DNA from 2 places in the Rhizobium binae genome. Region 2 is predicted to be linked to the other one. Evidence: riboswitches for the same ligand, from Rfam matches in the RefSeq annotation. Region 2 holds a riboswitch; the other holds the start of a gene.
What was found. A riboswitch is a leader RNA that binds a small molecule or an ion and turns the genes downstream of it on or off. The one in region 2 is predicted to bind FMN.
Positions count from the first base shown of each region.

Region 1: another riboswitch for FMN. It lies ahead of J2J99_RS08155 (DMT family transporter); the one in region 2 lies ahead of J2J99_RS14205 (6,7-dimethyl-8-ribityllumazine synthase).

Region 1 is NZ_CP071604.1:1,682,385-1,694,441, forward strand. It holds gene J2J99_RS08130 (GGDEF domain-containing protein) at 1-292, opposite strand, end outside; gene clpP (ATP-dependent Clp endopeptidase proteolytic subunit ClpP) at 690-1,319, shown strand; gene clpX (ATP-dependent Clp protease ATP-binding subunit ClpX) at 1,621-2,898, shown strand; gene lon (endopeptidase La) at 3,297-5,714, shown strand; gene hupB (DNA-binding protein HupB) at 5,921-6,196, shown strand; FMN riboswitch at 6,320-6,471, shown strand; gene J2J99_RS08155 (DMT family transporter) at 6,554-7,462, shown strand; gene J2J99_RS08160 (esterase-like activity of phytase family protein) at 7,561-9,759, shown strand; gene J2J99_RS08165 (aldo/keto reductase) at 10,213-11,199, opposite strand; gene J2J99_RS08170 ((R)-mandelonitrile lyase) at 11,343-11,744, shown strand; gene J2J99_RS08175 (class I SAM-dependent methyltransferase) at 11,750-12,057, opposite strand, start outside.
Region 2 is NZ_CP071604.1:2,869,155-2,881,211, forward strand. It holds gene J2J99_RS14145 (helix-turn-helix domain-containing protein) at 1-318, opposite strand, end outside; partial or broken gene J2J99_RS14150 (DUF899 domain-containing protein) at 434-1,232, shown strand; gene J2J99_RS14155 (hypothetical protein) at 1,238-1,591, shown strand; partial or broken gene J2J99_RS14160 (DNA helicase) at 1,666-1,851, shown strand; gene J2J99_RS14165 (LLM class flavin-dependent oxidoreductase) at 2,185-3,207, shown strand; gene J2J99_RS14170 (LysR family transcriptional regulator) at 3,314-4,219, shown strand; gene J2J99_RS14175 (MFS transporter) at 4,182-5,459, opposite strand; gene J2J99_RS14180 (ArsR/SmtB family transcription factor) at 5,456-6,106, opposite strand; gene J2J99_RS14185 (adenylate/guanylate cyclase domain-containing protein) at 6,180-7,274, opposite strand; gene J2J99_RS14190 (hypothetical protein) at 7,462-7,686, shown strand; gene J2J99_RS14195 (GCG_CRPN prefix-to-repeats domain-containing protein) at 7,768-8,073, opposite strand; gene J2J99_RS14200 (SRPBCC family protein) at 8,236-8,682, opposite strand; FMN riboswitch at 9,091-9,235, shown strand; gene J2J99_RS14205 (6,7-dimethyl-8-ribityllumazine synthase) at 9,316-9,750, shown strand; gene J2J99_RS14210 (VOC family protein) at 9,921-10,610, shown strand; gene J2J99_RS14215 (DUF1194 domain-containing protein) at 10,883-11,659, opposite strand; gene J2J99_RS14220 (LysR family transcriptional regulator) at 11,765-12,057, opposite strand, start outside.

The DNA.
Region 1 (12,057 bases), 1.2 Mb from region 2:
GCGGCAGCAGCGCCCACCATTCGATTTTCTTGCGGTCGAGCGCGAGAAAACCCGCTACCCAGGCGCTCTGGCCGAGCAGCGCGATAGCATTGCCGATCTCGACGGACACCAGGCTGGGGACCTGGCCGCGCAGCGCGATCATCGCAAAGCCGATGCCGGTCAGAAGAAAGCCGAGGCCCCAATAGAGGTAGGCTTCGTTCCTGACGTTGTGGCGCCAGGCGACGAACAACACCAGAGCGAGCGTCATGGCCTCCGAACACCAGATGGCGAGACCTGTAGCGATATTGAACACGGCAGCAACCCCTTGCCCGTCGACCTTGTCTGTTGGGCCGCATACTTGCTGAGGAAGCTCGCCACTTCCTTAATGCTGTTGCTTTGCGGCATGATTTCCAGCCGGTATCTGACGGTAGGCTTTCCGTTGGGTAAACGTATGTAAGCGCTGCCGGATGGAGTAAGCTTTCCTTCATCCTGTCATGGAGAAAAGCCGGGGGGATGCCGCCCAGGGCTCGCGGTCATCAGGCATTTACGAGAAACAGGCTGCCGTCGCCGAAGCTCGGCCGCCTTGCCCCGCCTTCTTAACGTTATCCTCATGCGTGTCTTGAAGAGAAGGGCAGGGACACTCTATGTAGGGATATGGCATTTTCTTTGATTCCCGGCGGCCGCCGGCATGACGTTGACAAAGGACGCACATGAGAAACCCAGTTGATACCGCAATGGCCCTCGTGCCGATGGTCGTGGAACAGACCAACCGCGGTGAACGCTCCTACGACATCTATTCCCGCCTGTTGAAGGAACGCATCATCTTCCTGACCGGCGCCGTCGAGGATCACATGGCGACGCTCGTCTGCGCCCAGCTGCTCTTCCTCGAGGCCGAAAACCCGAAGAAGGAAATCGCCCTCTACATCAATTCGCCCGGTGGCGTCGTCACCGCCGGCATGGCGATTTACGATACGATGCAGTTCATCAAGCCGGCGGTTTCGACGCTCTGCATCGGCCAGGCCGCCTCCATGGGCTCGCTCCTGTTGGCCGCCGGCCACAAGGACATGCGCTTCGCCACGCCGAACTCCCGCATCATGGTGCACCAGCCCTCGGGCGGCTTCCAGGGCCAAGCCTCGGATATCGAGCGCCACGCCCGCGACATCCTGAAGATGAAGCGCCGCCTGAACGAAGTCTACGTCAAGCACACCGGCCGCAGCTACGAGGAAGTTGAAAAGACCCTCGATCGTGACCATTTCATGGATGCGGACGAGGCCCAGGGGTGGGGCGTGATCGACAAGGTTCTGACGTCGCGCCTCGAGATGGAAGGCGAGCAGGCCTAGTAATTAATTGGGATGGTGTTTTTGCCGCCACAGTTCTATCTCATTTGTGATCGAACAAGGCTTTCATCTGGCGGCGAAGACGCTAATAGTAACTATTAATGCTATGTTGAATTTTTATGACATAGCATTTGGCATTCGAAGGGGATTCGTTGCCGCCGGAACCTGGACATGGTTGATTGGGACCGGTTCGTAGCCCCTGAAGCCCTTCTCGGCAAAGGCTCCGGAAACGGAGTGCCGCCAGGAGCTGATAGAGTGGACCGCGATTTCGCCTTGAAATGCGGCGTGCTGGAAGGAAAATGATATGAGCAAGGTCAGCGGCAGCAACGGCGGCGACTCCAAGAACACCCTCTATTGTTCGTTCTGCGGAAAGAGCCAGCACGAAGTCCGGAAACTGATTGCCGGACCGACCGTCTTCATCTGCGATGAATGCGTTGAGTTGTGCATGGACATCATCCGCGAGGAAAACAAGTCCTCGATGGTCAAGTCCCGCGACGGCGTTCCGACGCCCCAGGACATCATCAAGGTCCTCGACGAATATGTCATCGGCCAGCGCCAGGCGAAGAAGATCCTGTCGGTCGCCGTTCACAACCATTACAAGCGCCTGGCGCACGCCTCCAAGAACGGCGAAGTCGAGCTGGCGAAGTCGAACATCATGCTGGTCGGACCGACCGGCTGCGGCAAGACCTATCTTGCCCAGACGCTGGCCCGCATCATCGACGTTCCCTTCACCATGGCCGATGCGACGACGCTGACGGAAGCCGGCTATGTCGGCGAGGACGTCGAAAACATCATCCTGAAGCTCCTGCAGGCGGCTGACTACAATGTCGAACGCGCCCAGCGCGGCATCGTCTACATCGACGAAGTCGACAAGATTTCGCGCAAGTCCGACAATCCGTCGATCACCCGCGACGTATCGGGCGAGGGCGTCCAGCAGGCGCTTCTGAAGATCATGGAAGGCACGGTCGCTTCCGTCCCGCCGCAGGGGGGCCGCAAGCACCCGCAGCAGGAATTCCTGCAGGTCGACACGACGAACATCCTGTTCATCTGCGGCGGCGCTTTCGCCGGTCTCGACAAGATCATCTCCGCCCGTGGCGAGAAGACCTCGATCGGCTTCGGCGCGACCGTCAAGGCCCAGGATGACCGCCGCGTCGGCGAAGTCCTGCGCGAACTGGAGCCGGAAGACCTGGTCAAGTTCGGCCTCATTCCGGAATTCATCGGCCGTCTGCCGGTTCTGGCGACGCTCGAGGATCTCGACGAGGATGCGCTGATCCAGATCCTGTCCGAGCCGAAGAACGCGCTGATCAAGCAGTATCAGCGCCTGTTCGAGATGGAAGACGTCGAACTGACCTTCCACGAGGACGCGTTGCGCGAAATCGCCCGGAAGGCGATCGTGCGCAAGACCGGTGCCCGAGGCCTTCGCTCGATCATGGAGAAGATCCTGCTCGACACGATGTTCGAACTGCCGACGCTGGAAGGCGTGCGCGAGGTCGTCATCTCCGAGGAAGTGGTGCGCGGTTCGGCCCGTCCGCTTTACATCTATGCCGATCGCCAGGAAGAAAAAGCCAACGCGTCGGCGTGACCTTGGACTTTCGCACGATTCTTTTGGGGGCTTGCCATTGGCGGGCCCCTTTCTATTTGAAAAACCATGCGAGGCGCTGTTAGTATTTGCCGTGGGGACCGGATATGCCTTTGCCGATGTTGTGCAAGGGTGATGCTTGGCAATGATGCGATGATCTCGTAAGCCTGTTGCCGGCGTTGTATTTTAGCCTGGTCGGAAGTGGTAAGCGCCGGTCCAGCCACGCGCTTCATAGTGTTTGCGTTCCGTTGTAATAAAGCTGTCACATCCGGGGAACGCGGGCGTTAGCGTGGCTTGAAAAGCGTAGTCAGAACCTCCACTTGTAGAGCCAAGTGAGAGCCGGCCGGTCCCAAGCGGCCGTGCAGAGAGCCCGGTAACGGGACGATGGAAAGGACAAAAAAATGACGAAGAAAACGTCTGTAGCGAGCAGCACTGCCTACCCTGTTTTACCTTTGCGCGACATCGTGGTGTTCCCGCATATGATCGTGCCGCTGTTCGTCGGACGGGAAAAATCGATCCGTGCGCTCGAAGAGGTCATGGGCTCGGACAAGCAGATCATGCTGGTGACGCAGATCAACGCCAGCGACGATGATCCGGACCCTTCGGCGATTCACAATGTCGGCACGGTGGCCAACGTGCTGCAGCTCCTGAAGCTGCCCGACGGCACCGTCAAGGTTCTCGTCGAAGGCCGCGCTCGCGCCGAGATCGACACCTACACCAGCCGCGAGGATTTCTACGAGGCACTCGGCCATGTGCTCGAGGAGCCCCATGACGATCCGGTCGAGCTGGAAGCTTTGTCGCGCTCGGTCGTTTCCGAATTCGAGAGCTATGTGAAACTCAACAAGAAGATTTCGCCCGAAGTGGTCGGCGCTGCCAGCCAGATCGACGACTATTCCAAGCTCGCCGATACGGTCGCCTCGCATCTGTCGATCAAGATCACCGAGAAGCAGGAGATGCTGGAAACCACCAGCGTCAAGCAGCGCCTCGAAAAGGCCCTCGGCTTCATGGAAGGCGAGATTTCGGTCCTGCAGGTCGAAAAGCGCATCCGCTCGCGCGTCAAACGTCAGATGGAGAAGACCCAGCGCGAGTACTACCTCAATGAGCAGATGAAGGCGATCCAGAAGGAGCTCGGCGACGGCGAGGAAGGCCGCGACGAGATGAGCGAACTGGAAGAGCGCATCGCCAAGACCAAGCTCTCCAAGGAGGCCCGTGAAAAGGCCGATGCGGAGCTGAAGAAGCTGCGTCAGATGAGCCCGATGTCGGCCGAAGCCACCGTCGTGCGCAATTATCTGGACTGGCTGCTCGGCATTCCCTGGGGCAAGAAGTCGAAGATCAAGGCCGATCTCAACAATGCCGAAAATATCCTCGAAGCCGATCACTTCGGTCTCGACAAGGTCAAGGAGCGCATCGTCGAATATCTGGCCGTGCAGGCCCGTGCCACCAAGATCAAAGGCCCGATCCTCTGCCTCGTCGGCCCTCCGGGCGTCGGCAAGACCTCGCTGGCCCAGTCGATCGCCAAGGCGACCGGCCGTGAGTATGTCCGCATGGCGCTCGGCGGCGTTCGCGACGAAGCCGAAATCCGCGGTCACCGCCGCACCTATATCGGCTCGATGCCCGGCAAGGTCATCCAGTCGATGAAGAAGGCGAAGAAGTCCAACCCGCTCTTCCTGCTCGACGAGATCGACAAGATGGGCATGGACTTCCGCGGCGATCCGTCCTCGGCCCTGCTCGAAGTGCTCGATCCGGCGCAGAACTCGACCTTCATGGACCATTACCTGGAAGTCGAATACGACCTGTCCGACGTGATGTTCATCACGACCGCGAATACGCTGAACATTCCGGCGCCGCTGATGGATCGCATGGAAATCATCCGTATCGCCGGCTACACCGAGGATGAAAAGCGCGAGATCGCCAAGCGGCACCTGCTGCCGAAGGCCATCAAGGAACACGCGTTGCAGCCGGAAGAATTTTCGGTCAGCGACGATGCCCTGATGGCGATCAGCCAGCAGTATACCCGCGAAGCCGGTGTCCGCAGCTTCGAACGCGAATTGATGAAGCTCGCCCGCAAGGCGGTCACCGAGATCATCAAGGGTAAGACGAAGTCCGTTCACGTGACGGCCGCCAACATCGCCGATTACCTGGGCGTCCCGCGCTTCCGCCACGGCGAAGCCGAGGGCGAGGATCAGGTCGGCGTCGTCACCGGTCTGGCCTGGACGGAAGTCGGCGGCGAGCTGCTGACCATCGAAGGCGTGATGATGCCGGGCAAGGGCCGCATGACGGTCACCGGCAATCTGAAGGACGTCATGAAGGAATCGATCTCGGCGGCGGCCTCCTATGTCCGCTCGCGCGCCGTCGATTTCGGCATCGAACCGCCGATGTTCGAAAAGAACGACATCCACGTGCACGTGCCGGAAGGCGCGACGCCGAAGGACGGCCCCTCGGCCGGTGTCGCCATGGCGACCGCCATCGTTTCGATCATGACCGGCATCCCGGTCAACAAACACGTGGCCATGACCGGTGAAATCACCCTTCGCGGCCGTGTGCTGCCGATCGGCGGTCTCAAGGAAAAGCTGCTTGCAGCGCTTCGCGGCGGCATCAAGAAGGTGCTGATTCCGGAAGAAAACGCCAAGGACCTGGCGGAGATTCCTGACAACGTGAAGAACAGCATGGAGATCATTCCGGTCTCCCGGATGGGCGAGGTCATCAAGCACGCGCTGATCCGCCGGCCCGAGCCGATCGAGTGGGATGGCACGGTGGAAACGCCTGTGATCACATCGGTCGAAGGCCTTGATGACACGGGCGCAACCATAGCGCATTGAGTGGCGCTTGCCACATTTATGCCCATTTAGCGCAAAAGACGCAAAAAGGCTGGCGGAAACGCCAGCCTTTTTTGTGAAAACGTCATGGAGACGCTTGCTTTTCCTTGATTTGCAGGGCTTTTGGGTTCCCGGCGGGCCTGATGAAACCTATTCTGCGCCTAGCTTACATTTGAGTCGTTTCATACCATTTAGAAAGGGGTGGAAACATGAACAAGAATGAACTCGTGTCCGCAGTGGCCGAAAAGGCAGGACTGACGAAGTCTGACGCGGCTTCCGCTGTCGACGCGGTTTTCGACGTTGTCCAGGCTGAACTCAAGAACAAGGGCGACATCCGCCTCGCAGGGTTCGGCAGCTTCACCGTTTCTCATCGCGCCGCATCGAAGGGCCGCAACCCGTCCACCGGCGCTGAAGTCGATATTCCGGCTCGCAACGTGCCGAAGTTCACGCCCGGCAAGGGCCTGAAGGACGCCGTCAACGGCTGATTTGAGATTATCCGCCAGCCGTAAACGAGACCGGCTGTGCAGGGTTTTTGAGAGGGGTTCGGCTTTGCCGGGCCCCTTTTCTTATCGCCCCTTGCCGCATACCGAACTTTGTTTTACGAACAGAGCCGTTCTCAGGGCGGGGTGAAACTCCCCACCGGCGGTAAGGGCTGCGGCCCGAGCCCGCGAGCGCCTTCCCAGGTCTTGGCTAGGGAGGGGTCAGCAGATCCGGTGCGATTCCGGAGCCGACGGTATAGTCCGGATGAAAGAGAATGAGCATGGCCGCGTGCGGGCAGGTGACTGCCAGCCTCAGCGTGTCGTCGCCTCATGCGTCCTGATTTATGTTGGTTCCTATTCTGGATAAAAGACATGAATCAGAACTCTCTTGCAGTCTCGCAATCCCGCGCCCTTGCCGGCGCAACCTTCATGGTGCTCGGAGGCGTGGCCTTTTCGCTCCTCAACGTCGTCACCCAGTGGCTGACCATGAAGCTCGCCTTTCCCCCGGCCTCGGCGGCCTTCTGGCAATATGCCTTCGCCTTTATTTTCTCCTTGCCCTTCCTGCGCAAGGCCGGCCTTTCGGCCATGAGCACCAGCTATCCCTGGAGGCATGTCGTGCGCGTGGTCTTTGCCGCCCTCGGCGTCGAGGCATGGGTTTCCGGCCTTGCCGCGGTGCCGATCTGGCAGGCGATTGCGCTGGTCATGACCTCGCCTTTCTTCATCATCCTCGGCGCCCGCCTGTTCCTCGGCGAGCGCGTCGGCACCGCCCGCTGGGCGGCAACCGCCGTCGGCTTTGCCGGAGCGATGATCATCCTGCAGCCATGGTCCGACAGCTTCACCTGGGCAGCCTTGCTGCCGGTACTCTCGGCGCTGCTCTGGGGCGCCTCTTCACTAATCACCAAGAGCTTGACCGGCATTGAGAAGCCGGAGACGATCACCGTCTGGCTGCTGGTGCTGCTGACGCCGATCAACGGCGGGCTGGCGCTTGCCGCTGGCTTTGCCGTGCCGATGGGGGCGACGCTTGCTCTCTTCCTTCTAGCAGGCCTCCTGACGGTTATGGCGCAATATCTGCTGACCCTTGCCTATGCCAGTGCCGACGCTGCCTATGTGCAGCCGTTCGACGATCTGAAGCTGCCGCTCAACGTGCTCGCCGGCTGGCTGTTCTTCGACTATGCGCCTGCGGGTTACCTCTGGCTGGGCGCGGCGCTCATTCTCTCCGCTTCGCTCTTCATCATGAGGAACGAGATGCGCAAGGAGCGGAAACCCGCCTGAAATTGTCTGGTACAAAATGCCGCTTCTGTCATGCCTCTGTCATGCCGGTCCCTCAGAAAATCCATTGTTTCGTATGTTCGACACGCTTGGGGGATTTCATGACAATTTCATCGCGCAAGGCAGTGCTTGCTGCCGTACTTCTCGCATCCGTTGCCTTTCCGGCCGCAGCCGAACAGGTTTTCAACCGAGTCGCTTCCTTTCCGGTCGCGCAGAATCTGCCTGACGACAAGGACAAGCTTTCTGCGACGTCCGCTGAAATCATCACTGCGACTGACGACGGCAAGACGCTGATCTACAGCGACAGCCCGCTCGGCGCGATCGGCTTCATCGATATCACCGAGGCCAAGGCGCCGAAGGCCGGCGGCGCGCTGATGATGGACGGTGAGCCGACGTCGGTCACCTCGAGTGCCGGCAAGGCACTCGTCGCCGTCAACACCTCCGAGAGCAAGGCGAAGCCCGCGGGCCGTCTGGCGATCGTCGACGTGGCGACGAAGAAGATCGAAAACACGTGCGACCTCGGCGGCCAGCCGGATTCGATCGCTCTCAACAAGGACAAGACGCTCGGTGCCATAGCGATCGAGAACGAGCGTGACGAAGAGGTCAATGACGGCAAGATCCCGCAGATGCCGGCCGGTGACCTCGTCGTCTTCCGGGTCAAAAACGGCACGGTCGATTGCGGCACCATCAAGCACGTGGCGCTGACCGGCCTCGCCGGCGTTGCCCCTGAGGATCCGGAGCCGGAATTCGTCGCCTTCAACAGTCAGAACGATATCGCCCTGACGCTGCAGGAGAACAACGAGATCGTCATCATCGACGCCAATACGGCTCAGGTGAAAACGCATTTCTCCGCCGGCAGCGTCGATCTCACCGGCATCGACACCAAGCGGGACGGCGCCCTGAAATTCAGCGGCGAATCCAAGGGCGTGCTGCGCGAGCCCGACGCCGTGAAGTGGCTGGACGACAACCGCCTTATCATCGCCAATGAAGGCGATTACCAGGGCGGCTCGCGCGGCTTCACCATCTTCGACAAGACAGGCAAGCTTCTCTACGAATCCGGCGCATCCTTCGAACGCGCCGTCGCCCATATCGGCCACTATCCGGAAAGCCGTTCGGGATCGAAGGGCGTCGAGCCGGAAGGGCTCGAAGCCGCCAAGTTCGGCGACGACCAGTATTTCTTCCTGCTCGCCGAGCGCGCCTCGGTCGTCGGCGTCTATAAGGATACCGGCGCCGATCCCGAACTCGTGCAGCTGTTGCCGTCCGGCATTTCGCCGGAAGGCGGGATTGCCATCCCTGCGCGCAATCTCTTTGCCACCGCCAACGAACTCGACCTCGGCAAGGACGGCGGCACACGCTCGCATGTGATGATCTACGAGCGTTCGGAAGGCGAGAAAGCCTATCCGAAGATCGTCTCCGCCGACAAGGACGGCAATCCGATCGGCTTCGCAGCCCTTTCCGGTCTCGCTGCCGTTCCCGGGAAACCGGGAATGCTCTACGCCGTCAGCGACAGCTTTCTCGGCTCGCAGCCGACGATCTATACGATCGATGCCAGCAAGAAGCCGGCCGTCATCACCGATGCACTCGTGGTCAAGCGTGACGGCGCCCCGGCCCAGAAACTCGACATCGAAGGCATTGCGGTTGCCGCCGACGGCTCCTTCTGGCTGGCCTCGGAAGGCTACAGCGAGCGTCTCGTCCCGCACGCCCTCTACAACGTCAATGCCAAGGGCGACATCAAGGCTGAGATCGCCCTGCCGAAGGAGCTCGCCGCCAATGAAATCCGCTTCGGTTTCGAAGGTGTCACCATTGTCGGCACCGGTGACGATGCCACGCTCTGGATGGCGGTCCAGCGTGAATGGAACGACGACGAGAAGGGCTTCGTCAAGCTCGTCTCCTACAACCCGAAGAAGAAGGAATGGGGCGCCGTGCGCTACCCGCTCGACAAGACGGAAAGCGGCTGGGTTGGCCTGTCGGAAATCTCGGCTCAGGGCGACAGCGTCTACATCATCGAGCGCGACAACCTCGTCGGCGACGCCGCCAAGCTGAAGAAGCTCTACAAGGTGGCGATCTCGGAATTGAAGCCCGCCAAGCTCGGCGGCGAACTGCCGGTCGTCAAGAAGATCGAAGCCCACGACTTCCTCGGCGAACTCAAGAGCGCGACCAACGGCTATGTGCTCGACAAGCTCGAAGGCTTCACCTTCGACGCCTCCGGCAAGCCCTACGCCGTCACCGACAATGACGGCGTCAGCGATTCCTCCGGCGAGACGCTCTTCTTCCCGGTGGATCTCAGCGCGACGAACTGAGGTGTCATAGAGGGATAGACGGAAGAGGCCGGGCGAAAGCCCGGCCTCTCTTTTTCCGAGGAACCATGGGGTGTCCGCATTCGCGGGAAGGCGAGGGCATCCGACTGAAGAACATTTGGAAAGCAGAGGGCTTCGGCGTGGATGTTCGGGTCAAGCCCTGGGTCAAGCCCGAGTATGACAGAGGGTGGGAGACGCGATTGACAGGAGGCGAGATGCTGGAGCAATTCCAACAGCTTGCGGGTGCAAGTTGGAGTTTGGCATGGACGATACCCCACACTCCGTCATCCTCGGCCGTGAGCTGCCGTGAGCAGAGGATCCATGCTGCGGCCTCTCACGCGTGCGGGGTGCATGCTCGGCTCAAGGCCGCGCATGGAGGAGGAGAGGCCTGAGGCCTTCAGCAAGGGGCGATTCATTGATGCTTGCCGCAGCCTCCACAAAGAAGCAGCTCCAGCCCTACCAGCGCTGATGTACATGCGGCGCGATCAGCCGCGCATAAATCTCGCGCGTTGCCGCCATGACGTCGGCTGCTAGCGGCGCCAGATCGGCCGCCGCCGCGTTGGCTCGCGCCTGTTCGCCATTGCGGGCGCCGGGGATGACGACGGTGACGGCGTCGCTCATCAGAATCCAGCGCAGTGCGAAGGCGGCCATCGCCACGCCCGCGGGCACCAGCCTGCGCACCTCTTCGACCGCCTGCAGGCCGACGTCGAAAGGCACGCCGGCAAAGGTCTCGCCGACATCGAAGGCTTGGCCGTGGCGATTGAAGTTGCGATGGTCGTCGCTGGCAAAATGCGTCTCGCGGGTGATCTTGCCGGAGAGCAGACCGCTGGCCAGCGGCACGCGGGCGATGATCGCCACATTCCTGCGGCGTGCCTCGGCAAAGAACAGGTGGTCGGGGCGCTGGCGGAAGATGTTGTAGATGATCTGGATGCTGACGACGCCGGGATATTCGATCGCCTTCAGCCCGTCTTCGACCTTTTCGACGCTGACGCCGTAACCCTTGATCTTGCCCGCTTTCTGCAGTGCCTCGAGGCTGTCGAAGACCTCGGGCTGATAGAACACCTCGCGCGGCGGGCAGTGCAGCTGCACGAGGTCGAGGCTGTCGACGGAAAGGTTCTTGAGGCTGCGGTCGATAAATCCTTCGAGGTTCGCCTTGGTATAACCTTCGGCGACATGGGGATTGAGTCGCCGGCCTGCCTTGGTGGCGACCATCGGGCGCTCGCCGCCACGCGTCGTCAGCACGTCGGCAATGATTCTTTCCGAGCGGCCGTCGCCATAGACGTCGGCCGTATCGATGAAGGTCATGCCGGCATCGAGCGCGGCATTCAGCGCCGCGCGCCCGTCCGCTTCGCTGATATCGCCCCAGGAGCCGCCGATCTGCCAGGCGCCGAAGCCGACATTGGTGACGGTGAAGGGCATGCGACCGAAAGCATGGTGTTTCATGACGAAATCCTCCAGGTGATGAAAGATATTGGCCTATCAGCCGGGCGGCTATGCGGCAATTGCCGATCCGACCTTGATCGGTCGCCTCGATGAAATATCGTCAGGTTACAAGGCTTCAACGCAATGGATGGAAAGGAAAGATCATGGAGATCACACCCGCCGGCTCTCGCCCATCGATGAAACCGCCGGCCGATTATTTCACCGGCGCCGTCCGCCAGGACCCGCTGATCGAGCCGCCGGCGCCCGCCCGGGTGCGGGCAACCTCCGTCACCTTCGAACCGGGCGCCCGCACGGCCTGGCATACGCATCCGCTCGGCCAGACGCTGCTCGTCACCTCGGGTAAGGGGCTTGCACAGAGCTGGGGTGAGGAAATCCGCGAAATCCGCGCGGGCGACACCGTTTGGTTCGCCCCCGGAGAGAAACATTGGCACGGTGCTTCCCCGGACACGGCGATGACCCATATCGCCATTCATGAAGCATTCGACGGCAAGCATGTCGACTGGATGGAGCATGTCAGTGACGAGCAATATACCGGCAAGGCATGAGCTGATCAGAGCCGCTTCAGGCAATAGGAAAAATGCGCGTGTGATTCGACCGTCAGGAATTCGAATTGCCAGCCGTAATCCTTGCAGAATTTGGTAACCGCCTCGACGACCCCGTAGACGATCGGCTTGACCGTGTTGCCGGTGCAGAAATCATGACCGGCAATACGCCCCGTCCGCTTCACCTTCTTGTCGCAGAGCAGGAGCTCCTGCCAGGTGAGCTCGAAGGAATGGTCGGTATCGATATAGGCCCAGTCGAGAAAATCGTCCGCGAACTCGGCCAGCTTTTCGAGCGACGTGCCCTGCATCAGATGCA
Region 2 (12,057 bases):
GACCCTGTCGCCGCGGGCCTGAAGCGTTGCCCGCGCCGCCTCCAGCGCCTTGACCGGCCAGATGAGGTCGCGAGAGGCGAGCGCGATCTCGGCCTCGGCGACGACGCAGCGGGCGCGGGCGACCGCCTCGCGCGGGCCGAAGGCGCGCGCCGCACCCTTCAACAGCGCCTTGGCGCGGACGAGATCGCCGAGTTGTGCCATGGCGATGCCGCGCAGCGCCAGCGCCGGCGCATCGTCGCGCAGCGCCACCCGCTTCAGCGCGCCGAGCGCGTCCCCAGATGCCAGTGCCCGCGCGGCGGCGGTGATCAGCGAGTCCATTCAAATCCCGTCATACTTGTCACTCCCGCCATTTCCTGCCCGTCGGTAATCTTCTCGCAACCGGCCGGATAAGCCGCCGGATGCTACGACAATTGGCAAGCAAAGGAGAAGACCCATGACCGGTGAACTGAACGCAACGCGCGAGCGCTGGCTGGCGGCAAGACTCGACCTGCTCGAAGAGGAGAAGGAACTGACGCGGCGAAGCGATGCGCTGGTCCTCAAGCGCCAGCAATTGCCGCGGGTGAGGATAAATAAGCGATACCGCTTCGACACCGAGAACGGCAATGCCTCGCTGCAGGATCTCTTCGGCGGGCGCTCGCAGCTGCTCGTCTATCACTTCATGTTCGGCCCGGATTACAGCGCCGGATGCCCCTCCTGCTCCTCGATCGCCGACGGCTTCAACGGTTTCTTCGTCCACCTCGAAAACCACGACGTCGCCTTCTGGGCGGTCTCGCGCGCACCGCTTGCAAAGCTTCAGGCCTTCAAAGCAGCGCATGGACTGGAGCTTTCCCTGGGCTTCCTCCGCCGGCAGCGATTTCAACAGCGATTTCAGCGTCTGGTTCAGCGCCGAGCAGCAGCTGCGCGGCGAGATCGAATACAACTACCGCCGCGAACCGCCCGCCCCTGAACCGCGCGCAGCCAGGCCCGTTGCCGAGTGGGAGCAGCCGGATGGCGAAAGCCCGATCGGGCAGATTGCCGCCATGACCGGCACCGACGTGCCCACCTATGTCCGCGACCGGCCGGGTGTCAGCGCCTTCGAGCTGATCGACGGCGCCGTCTACCACAGCTATTCCAGCTACGCACGCGGACTGGATGGGCTCTGGGGCATGTACCAATGGCTCGACCGCGCGCCCAAGGGCCGCAACGAAACCGGCATCTGGTGGCGCCACCACGACCGCTACGGCAAGGGGTGAGACCGATGCTGCTCTCTAGCCACGGCTCGAAAAGCGGCAGCGAAACCGGCCGCAGCGCGGCCTTCAATACGGCCGAATGGCTGTCGATGTCCGCGACCGCTGACGGGGCGGCCGCCAAGCCGGCCAAATCCGCCCGGAGCTGGCCGGCCGCCGAATGGCTGTCGCTCGCCGCCGCGCCGACCTTCGCGATCATGGCACTGCTGACGGCCGCCACCGGCAGCACCGAAATGATATGCATGACGGCACCGGATGCCTTTCCGATCAGCGGAATGGTGCCGATGTATCTGCTGATGAGCGGCTTTCATCTCGCGCCATGGCTGCGGCTTGTCGCAAGTTGGCAGGCCGTGAGCCGCAGATAACCGATCATCCGCCCTCCTGCCGGCATCTCCCCCTTGTGGGGCGATTCCGGCAGGGCAGAGGGGCCACTTGGCCCATGCTCGACCAGAAGCGGGAAAATCCGGAACTCGCGGCCCAGGTCGGCACTCTGAAGGTTTTCGCGCGCCAACACGGCATGATCACGGTCTTAATCGCTCAGATCGACCGATTCTTCGAGATGGCGCAAAAAACTTTGCCCGGCATCGGCGACATCAGGCTGTCAAACCCGCTTGACCTGCATCTGCCCCGGTCGCAGGTCTCACGCCTGGCCCGCGACCGGGTGTTTGCGAGCGGACCGATTCGCGCCTCCGGCGTGAAAGCCAGGTGGCGGACCTCGCTCCGCTGCGCCCCTTTAACTTAGGGCGGGCATGAGCGGACGCGATAACCCTTTCGAGTATTCTGGTCGATGTCTGCTAGCTGTAGAGCGCCCACCGGGCACGACGAGACCGAGGGGAGGCTCGGCACCAGGCACACGACAGCGCCGATGCGCCGCACCTCGGTTCCGATTGTCATGCAACCCGAAACTGTGCCATGACCTGTCGACCTCAGACACAACGGATCAAGGTGCGGTATCAGCATGAAAAAGATCGGATTCCTTTCGTTCGGGCATTGGACGCCCTCGCCGCAATCGCAGACGCGCTCGGCGGGCGACGCGCTGCTGCAGTCGATCGACCTTGCCGTCGCAGCCGAGGAACTCGGCGCCGATGGAGCCTATTTCCGTGTACATCATTTCGCCCGCCAGCTGGCCGCCCCCTTCCCGCTGCTGGCCGCTGTCGGCGCGAGAACCAGCCGGATCGAGATCGGCACCGCCGTCATCGACATGCGCTACGAGAACCCGCTCTATATGGCCGAGGATGCCGGTGCCGCCGACCTGATCGCCGGCGAGCGGTTGCAGCTCGGCATCAGCCGCGGCTCGCCCGAGCAGGTAATCGACGGCTGGCGTCATTTCGGCTATGGCCCGCCAGAAGGCCAGAGCGATGCCGACATGGCGCGGCGCCACGCGGAAGTCTTCCTTCAAGTGCTGGGCGGCGAAGGTTTTGCCAAGCCGAACCCGCGGCCGATGTTTCCCAATCCGCCTGGCCTCCTGCGTCTCGAACCGCATTCAGAGGGCCTGCGCGAGCGGATCTGGTGGGGCGCCAGCTCCAACGCCACCGCCGTCTGGGCGGCAAAACTCGGCATGAACCTGCAGAGTTCGACGCTGAAGGACGACGAGACGGGCGAACCCTTCCACGTCCAGCAGGCCGCCCAGATCCGCGCTTATCGCGAGGCCTGGAAGGAAGCCGGCCATACCCGCCAGCCGCGCGTCTCGGTCAGCCGCAGCATTTTTGCGCTGGTTGATGAGCGCGACCGCGCCTATTTCGGCTATGGCGGCGATGAAGGCGACAAGATCGGCTTCATCGACGAGAAGACCCGGGCGATCTTCGGCCGCAGCTACGCCGCCGAGCCGGACGTGCTGATCCGGCAGCTCGCCGAAGACGAGGCGATCGCCGAGGCCGACACGCTGCTGCTCACCGTGCCCAACCAGCTGGGCGTTGCCTACAACGCCCATGTGATCGAAGCGATCCTCACCCACGTCGCCCCGGCGCTCGGCTGGCGCTGAGGCGGCGTCGGGACCTTACTGCCGCGTCGGGCGTTGATGCTCCGAGCCTTGAATCGATCGCGTGACGACCGACTTATGGCTGTAGTCAAACCGCTCGAGCTGCCTGATGCCGCGTACGAACCTCAACGATATCCTGATCTTCATGGCCGTCGTCGATGCCGGAAGCTTCATCGCCGGCGGCCAGGCCATGGGCCTGTCCCGATCGGCAGCGGGAAAGGCCGTCATCCGCCTGGAAGATCGCCTCGGCGCGCGCCTGCTCAACCGCACCACGAGAAGGCTGAGCCTGACCGACGAAGGCCGGGTATTCTATGAACACGGGCTGGAAGTTCTCGCGTCGGTCGACGTGGCGGAAGCGAGCGTGGTGGGTCAGAGCGGCGCGCCACGGGGCGTTCTCAGGCTCACCGTTCCCGATGCCTTCGGGCGGCTCGTCGTGCTGCCCATTGTCGAAAAATATCTTCTGGCCTGGCCCGACATCCAGGTCGAGGTGAGCTTCACCGATCGCAAGGCCGACATCGTCGAAGAAGGTTACGATCTGGCGATCCGGATCGGCGCGATTCCGTCGACATCCGACACCCGGCTGGTCTCACGCGTCATCGCCGCCGACAAGGCGCGGCTCTGCGCCTCGCCGTCCTACCTCGCCGACCGTGGCGAACCGCACCACATTGACGATCTTGCCGCCCATGAGTGCCTGTTTTTTTCCAGCGGCGATCAACGGCAAGGCTGGCGCTTTCGCGGCGAAGGCGGAGCCTGGGTCAAGGCGCGGGGGCGCAGCCGCCTGAGGCTCGACAGCGGCGAGGCGATCCGCGACGCCGCCGTCGCGGGCCTCGGCATCGCTCTCCTGCCCGACTTTGTCGTCGCCGGCGATCTCGCCGCCGGCCATCTCCGCCATGTCCTGCCGAAGCTCGAAACCGACGAGGCCAAGATCGTGGCCCTCTATCCCGACAAGCGCCAGCAGGAATCGCGGGTGCGCCGCTTCATCGACCTGATGGTCGAGGAGCTGGGGCATCGGTGACCGCAGCGGTTTCCCCGTCGAAACCGCGGAAGCTCTTCAGCGCCAAGGGAGCGAGCGTGGCTGCAAAATAGAGAAGGCCGGTAAGCAACAGCGCTGCAGCAAGACCGATGGTGCTGATCAGGGCACCGCCGACGAGGCCGCCGAAGGGGATGAGGGCGAAACACAGGGCCGCATTCAGCGCACTGACGCGGCCGGTCAGCGGCTTGGGGATGCGCTCGAAGATGACTGCCGAAAGGATCGGATTGAGGAAGCCCGAGGCAAATCCCGCGATGGCCAAGGTCGCAAAGACCAAGGGGAGTGGGACATCCAACGCGGGCACCAGAAAGCGCGGAAATCCGGTCAGAAGAAAGGCGACGGTGTAGACCGTGAGACGCGGCAGCCGTTCGCCGATAACAGCCGCAATTGCCGCACCGGCGATGGAGGCGCCGGTGAAGGCTGCGAACATCGCACCCAGCATTTCCGGTCCATTGCCGGAATCCCGCGTCCAGACCGGCAGCAGGACGGCATGATAGGCCTGGTCGAGCAGATTGGTGGTCGCCACCATGGCGATGATGCTAACGAGTACGGCGTCACCGCGCAGAAAACGCCAGCCTTCGCTGAGATCGTCGCGATAGGACGCTGCTGCGCCCCATCGGGCGCCGGGCGGACCCGGTATTCTGGGCATGCGTCGCGGGCTCGGTATGCTCGCTGCCACGATCAGGGCGGCGGCGGCGAAGGTGGCGGCGTTGGCGAGCAGCGCCTGGCCCGGACCGATCAGGCCGATCAGGGCGCCGGCCCCGGCAGCACCGGCCGTCGATGCCAGACGCTCGATCGCGCTGACAACACCGGTCACGCGCTCCAGCGGCACCTCCGCGAGCGCGGCGATATCGGGAACCATCGCCTGTTTGGCGGCATCGGACGGCCCGCGCAGCATGCCCATGGCAAAGACGACAGGCAGCAGCGCCGGCATGCCGAGCAGGCCGAAGAAATCAAGGAGCGGCACCAGCGCCACGACAGCGACCGAGGCGAAGTCGCAGCAAACGGCGATGCGCTTCGGCCCGACTCGATCGATCAGCGGTCCGCCGAGGGCCTTGGCAACGACATATGGCAGCATTTCCATCATCGCCGTCAGGCCCGTCAACACCGGACTGCCGGTCGTGCTCAGCACCAGCCAGGGAATGGCGATGGTGGAAAGCCGCGTACCGGAAAGTGAAAGCGTCTCGGCCGCGGCGAGCGCCAGGAAGGGCCTCTCCCTTCTCATGGCCCACCATCCCCATCGCGATGCGGAATCCGGCCCGGATAGGGGAAGGCGTGCAGCATGACATAGAAAGGAACCATGTCGGGTTGCTGAGACGCCGCCTCGCCCAGCGGCGGCGCCGCCCGCATCGCCTCCAGGATGATATCGGTCAGCCGTTTCGTCAGGGCTTCGGCCTGTGCCGCCGTCATCGGAATAATGATGTCGTCGGCAGCCGTAGCCTTGCGCCATTCGGCCGGCAGCTCGGCATATTCCTCCAGCGCCTGCTGCATCTGGCCGACCTGCACGGAGAGAGCGGCCTGGTTGAAGGCAAGATCGAGATCGAGCCCTTCACCCTCGGCTTCGCGCGGCGGCACCGAGGTCAGCTCGTGGCTCGCGCGCCACCAGCGGTCACGCCGCGAGGCATGCGGCGCTTCCTCGATGAAGCCGTATTGGGCGAGCTGGCGCAGATGATAGCTCGTCGCACCGCTGTTCAAGCCGAGCCGTGCAGCGAGCTGCGTCGCCGTGGCAGGACCGTCGATCCGGAGCATGCCGAGCATGCGCAGCCGGACAGGATGCGCCAGCGCCTTCAGCGCAGCCGGTTCGGGCACGACCCGGCTGACGGACCGGGAAGCAGCAGCATCTGTGGAAGGCTGAGGGCGCGGGCTTTTCATATCCTCAAACTAGCATCGCAAACATATCTTTGCAAAATTTACTTTGCAGAAAATAACGGAGTGCTCCTCGGACTCAACCCTCGGGCAGGGTGAAGACCGCACAAGGATCGGCGATCCCGCGCAAGGCGTGTTCTCCGAGCGGCACGAGCGGCGCCGATGTGTTCGCCGCCACTGCCCCCGAGATCAGCACGCTGCGGCCGAGCGGCTTGCAGAGCCCTTCGAGGCGGCTGACGAGATTGACGACAGGGCCGATGGCAGTGAAATCCAGCCGGTCGGCGGCGCCGATGTTGCCCCACAGGATCTCGCCGAAATGCAGCGCGGCGCCGAAGGGCAGCGGCGCCAGCCCTTGCGCCCGGCGCACCTGGTCGAGATGGGCCATGCCGGCGCGGCTGGCGGCGATGGCCCGCAGCGCCGCCTCGCAGGCGTCACGGTCCCCCTGAGCCTTGCCTGACTCAGCCGCGACCGGGAAGATCGCCAGCACCCCGTCGCCGATGAATTTCAGCACCTCGCCGCCGAAGGCGTGCACGGCGCCGGCGACGCGGTCGAACCAGGCATCGAGCGTCGCGATCATCGCGTGCGGCTCCGTCACCTCGGAGAGCGCGGTAAAGTCGCGCAGGTCGGCGCAGAGAACGGCTGCGCGGATGGTCTCCCCGGTGCCGCGGGCAAGAGCCCCGGCCTGCACCCGCGCGGCACTGCGCCGGCCGAGATAGGCTTCGAGCAGGGCGGCCCGCGCCTCCCGCGCAGCAAGGGCGGAAAGCGGGGCGGCGGCAAAGCGCGCCACCTCGCGCAGACGATCCGCCTCGGCCGGGCCGAAAGCGCCCGTCCTAGCCCCATTGCCGATACCCGCCCAGCCAAGCAGCGGGCTCTCCGGCGAGGCTTCTATCCTTTCCTCCCAGACCGGACCGAGCACGGCCAGCCACTCGCGCCCGGCCTCGACCGGCGGGGCCGCAGCGAAGGCCAGCGCCTCGATAACGGCCCCAGTCTCCGCCCGCCACAGCCAGGTGCGCCGCGCGATGATCGGATGCGGCACCGAGAGCGTCAGCGCGCCGCCGGCAAGCGGCAGACCGTCTGAAAGCAGCCGGCGCCCAAGCTCGGCGAGGAACCGTTCGGGACCGGGCGAGTCAGCGGCCTCGTCAACCAGCCAGGCAAGGGAGGAAGGCAGATCCATGACTTAGGATGACATCGCCGGCAAACCTCCGCAAGCCGACGCTTCCACGCCCGCCCTCCCTCGGCTTACAGGCAACAACACCGTCAAAAAATCCGCCAGTTTGGTGGAAATCAGAGAAATAACACTTTAAACTTGCACGGCCTCGATTCCATTGTAATGTCCTGTCATCCGCCATTGAGGGGTTGCGATGGGCACGACATTCTGGCCGAAAGATCCGCTGGACGGAAACGACATGACGTTGCTGACGTCGATCCTGCGGCGCTGGTGCGCGCGCTATGGAATCGAGTTTACGGCGGACGAAAGCCGTCTGAAGGCGAAGGAACTCGTCGAATGGTTTGAGTTCGGCGTCAAGGACCCGGCAGAACTCGAAGAACTGATCGACGGCAAGCATTGGCTCGTCAGCCGGATCTGAACGGGAAACGCTCGAAATGTCGTGAAAAGAGGCCGGGCGAAATCGCGCCGGCCTCCATCGACATGCCCCTGATCGAGGCCCTTAATCGTCCCAGCGACGGTCACGGTCCCAACGCCGCTCCTCGCGCCAGCGCGGACCATCCCAATGGTGGTGATGCCGCCGTTCCCAGCCCCAGCGCGGCGGACCACCATAGAAGGCGACCGGTGGCGGGCCTCCCCAGTTGCGCCGGCATTCACCCCAGCGCGTCAGATGCCAACCGCGACCACAGGCATAGTCGACCTGTGTGACATTGCTCTGAACTTTGAATGTCCCGGTCGGCATCGCCTCAGCTGTGCCAATCGAGAGGCTGCCAGCGAGCACGGCAGCCGCGATCAAAAGTACCTTCATCGAGAACTCCAATTCAATCCAGCCGCACCGACTCTAGGGCCGCCAGATTGAACCTGCGATGAATTGGACGTTCATCTTTGCGGGCGCGCCAACCGCGGTCGCGGAGGCCGTCCCTTCAGCGACGACAAGCAGTTGGACGTTCCGATGCCCGCAAAAACACGTTCATGTCCTGCCGTAAAACGGATCGGGGCCGGGATCGCGCCCGGCGGCGACTTCGGTCAGCCGCTCGAGATAATGCGCCCAACCTTCCGCATGGCTGGCGCACTGCTCGGCGCTCGGCAGACCGCTATGGGTCAGCCGCAGCAGCGTCCCATCGGGCTGCTCGATCAGGTCGATCTCGACCAGGCTCGAGCCCGGCGGCACCACCTCGCTGCCATCCCAGCCGAAACTATAGGCAAGGCGGTGAACCGGCACGACCTCGCGAAACGAGCCGCGCGCAAAGCGGGCGCCGGTGACGTTAACGAGATAGAGACCGCCCGGCTGCGGCTCGACCTGAGCCTCCGTCCCCATCCAGCGCAGAATCTTTTCCGGATCGGTCATCAGCGCGAACACTGCGGCCGGCGGCGCTGCGATATGCGCTTCGCGGTGAACGACGAAGGCTTCTGGCATGTCTCCCTCCCGTGATTGTTATGGCCTGCCCGTCTCTGTGGAGAGGGCGCTTCCTGCTGGTTTGGCGTCATTCCTCATGGAAGGTAGGCGCAAACAAATGCGCAGCAAGGCCTTCGCCTGCGGCCGGCGCGTCTGCACTCCGTTGCATTTAATCTAGTACTGGCGCCAGCCTCGCCCTTGGCGCCGCCCATCGAGATCAGGCGCCAAGCAGCATCCTCACTCGGGCAAAGCCCGGGCCACAGGGATGCGAGAGGTCGGAGAAGCGTTATCGCCCAAGCGCCACTCCCTCGGACTTCGGTGCGGCATCCTCGAACCGTCTCCTATGCCGAGAGGGCCAAGCCTCGAAACCGCACCGCCACCAAAACCAATTCCCCTATTGCCAGCCTCTCGCCCTGCCCCTATTGTCCGCGCCGTTCTCAGGGCGGGGTGGAAGTCCCTACCGGCGGTATGCAGTTTCGATTGCGAGCCCGCGAGCGCCTTCCGTAAGGAGGGGTCAGCAGATCAGGTGAGATGCCTGAGCCGACGGTCATAGTCCGGATGAAAGAGAACGTGCGTTCCTGCTGCCCTCGCCGGCGGCCGGTAAACGTTCGTGATCGCCTTGGGTGAAGTGTCTGTACGCCAAAGGAGATTACCATGACACCCACCCGTTATGCCTTCGTCAAAGCCGGCTGGCATGCCGATATCGTCGACCGTGCCCTCGAAGGTTTCCAGCAGCTTATTCCAGCTGAGCAGATCGACGTGTTCGATGTACCGGGCGCCTTCGAAATGCCGCTGCTGTCGCGTGATCTCGCGGCCAGCGGCCGCTATGGCGCCGTCATCGCCGCCGCCTTCGTCGTCGACGGCGGCATTTACCGCCACGAATTCGTCGCCCAGGCCGTCGTCGACGGGCTGATGCGCGCCGGCATGGACACCGGCGTGCCGGTGCTGTCCGTTTCGCTGACGCCCCATCAGTATCAGGAGACGGAACACCACACCCAGATCTACCGCGCGCACTTCGTCGAGAAGGGCCGCGAGGCGGCGCGGGCCGCCCTGATGATCGGCAAAACGCGCGCCGCTCTCGCTGCATAAACCGCGGCGAACAGAAGGCGGCGGGAACAGCGCCCGCCGCCTTGCTGCGAAACCGCCGATGCCCGCCACCAAGACGGAAGAATTGATTCGACGCCCTTGCCGCGCTGTGATCCACTCGACCCCGACATGTATCGCCATTCTTAATGCGTCCAAACCTCAAGGAGCTGAAGATGAGCAATGCAATGCGCAGTGAACCCCCCATCGAAAATCCGAAAACGCGGCCTGTCGACACCAAGCTCGAGGTGGTCGTCATCCCCGTTTCCGATGTCAACCGCGCCAAACGTTTCTATGACGGCTTGGGCTGGCGGCTCGACGCCGACTTCACCAACGATGCCGATTTCCGGGTGATCCAGTTTACGCCACCCGGCTCCGGCTGCGCGATCATCTTCGGCAGGAATGTCACCGCTGCGGCGCCGGGCTCCGCCCAGGGCCTCTATCTTATCGTCTCCGACATCGACGCCGCCCGCCGCGATCTCATCGCCCGCGGCGTCGAAGTCAGCGACGTGTTTCATGACGCATCAGGCGTCTATGCCGGCAAGGACGAACCCTATCTCTTTGGACGGCTGAGGATCGCAGGCCGTGATCCCGAGCATCGCAGCTACCGCTCCTTCGCCTCCTTCAAGGATCCCGACGGCAACGGCTGGCTGTTCCAGGAAGTCACCACGCGATTGCCGGGACGCATCGACGCCGACGAGACGGCCTTCTCAACGTCGAGCGACCTGGCGTCGGCCCTGCGCCGCGCCGCCGCCGCCCACGGCGAACACGAGAAACGCAACGGCGGCAAGCACGACGAGAACTGGCCGGACTGGTACGCCGAATATATGGTCAACGAACAGGCCGGCAGGGAACTGCCGCTATAGGCAGTTTCAACAAACGCTTGCGCATTCTCCAACGCCCCTGTCGAGGGAGCGGCATCCTCCAACGTCCCCCATCCTGAGGCGCGGAGGCCAAAGGCCGGAGCCCCAAAGGACGCCGCTCCAACGCTGGTGCTTGCATTCATTCCGCCGGTGCCCCCTCGTCCTTCGCGGCGATCCTATGGACCGCGTCCCGGGATGAGGCTCTGCTGGACGCCGCCGCTTGACGGCGGATGCCGGCTTGTCCGTCAGCGCCATCCCGCGCAGATCACCCTCCATCATCGCTCAAACAGATCCCGCCACTGTTTTTCGCCGATCAGGCAGTCCGTTGCCGGCTCCGTGCCGGCGATCGGCTGCACTGTCGCCGGCGCAGCCAGGCCGCTGATCTCCATCACCAGCTTGCGGCGCACGGCGACGGCGAAGTCCTCGATCTTGCGGACCGGCAGCACGAAGGCGCCGGGGCCGCCGATGACGCAGTCGGCATAATATTTGTCGAGCCCGTCAGGCGCATCGGAAGGCCGCAGCATGAGGGCGAGGCCGTTGATGACCATGCCGGATGCCACCGCCTGGTCGCGGACGGGCGTGACGGGATTGCCGGAATTATTCGGGCCGTCGCCGGAAACATCGATCACCTCCCGCCTGCCCCGGAAGGGGCTGGCGATGATCATGCTGACGCCCTGGGCAATCGCGGTGGAGATCGAGGTGCGCCGTTGCGTGGCGATCGGCCGGGCGTCGAGCTTGTCGGCAAAGGCGATCGCATCCTGCTGCGTCGCGATCACCTGCCAGTCGATCACCGAATCTTGGACGACATAGCCCGCCCATTCAAAATAGCTGATGGCAATGCGGCCGGTGAGCCCGCCCTTCACCGCGTCGATGAATTCCTTGTGCTTGAGCGCCTCGACATAACCCTGGCGCTGAATGCCGAGCTCCTCGAAATCCATCGACCGCGACGTGTCGACGGCAAGCACCAGCGTCACGTCGACCTCGTTTGCCGCAGCCTGCGCCGTCGGCACGACACCGGAAAGACCCATGAGCACGGCAAGTGACGTCAGCATCGGCAATATCCCCGCGCCGTTCCAAGCCGGCAGACTTTACCACAGCTTGATCGGGGCAGGATGCGCCGCCACGCGCAGGGCTTCAATTTTCGGTGATGAAGTCGCTCAATGCAGCGGCAGCCACAACGGATTTTTCCATGCCTTCAGCGCATCGAGAAAAACCCGCAGGCGCAGGGGCAGGAAGCGGCGCGTGGGGTAAACGGCATGCACGAAGATTTCCGGGGACGACCAGTCCGGCAGCACGCGGATGAGCGCGCCGCTTCGGATCTGCTCGTCGCAATAAGTCGAAGGCAGGAGACCAATGCCGTGGCCACGATAGGTGAAGGCGCTGACCGCGGCGAAATCACGGCTCGATGCCGGCCCCGACACGCGCACGTCAACCGATTTGCGGCCGCTGA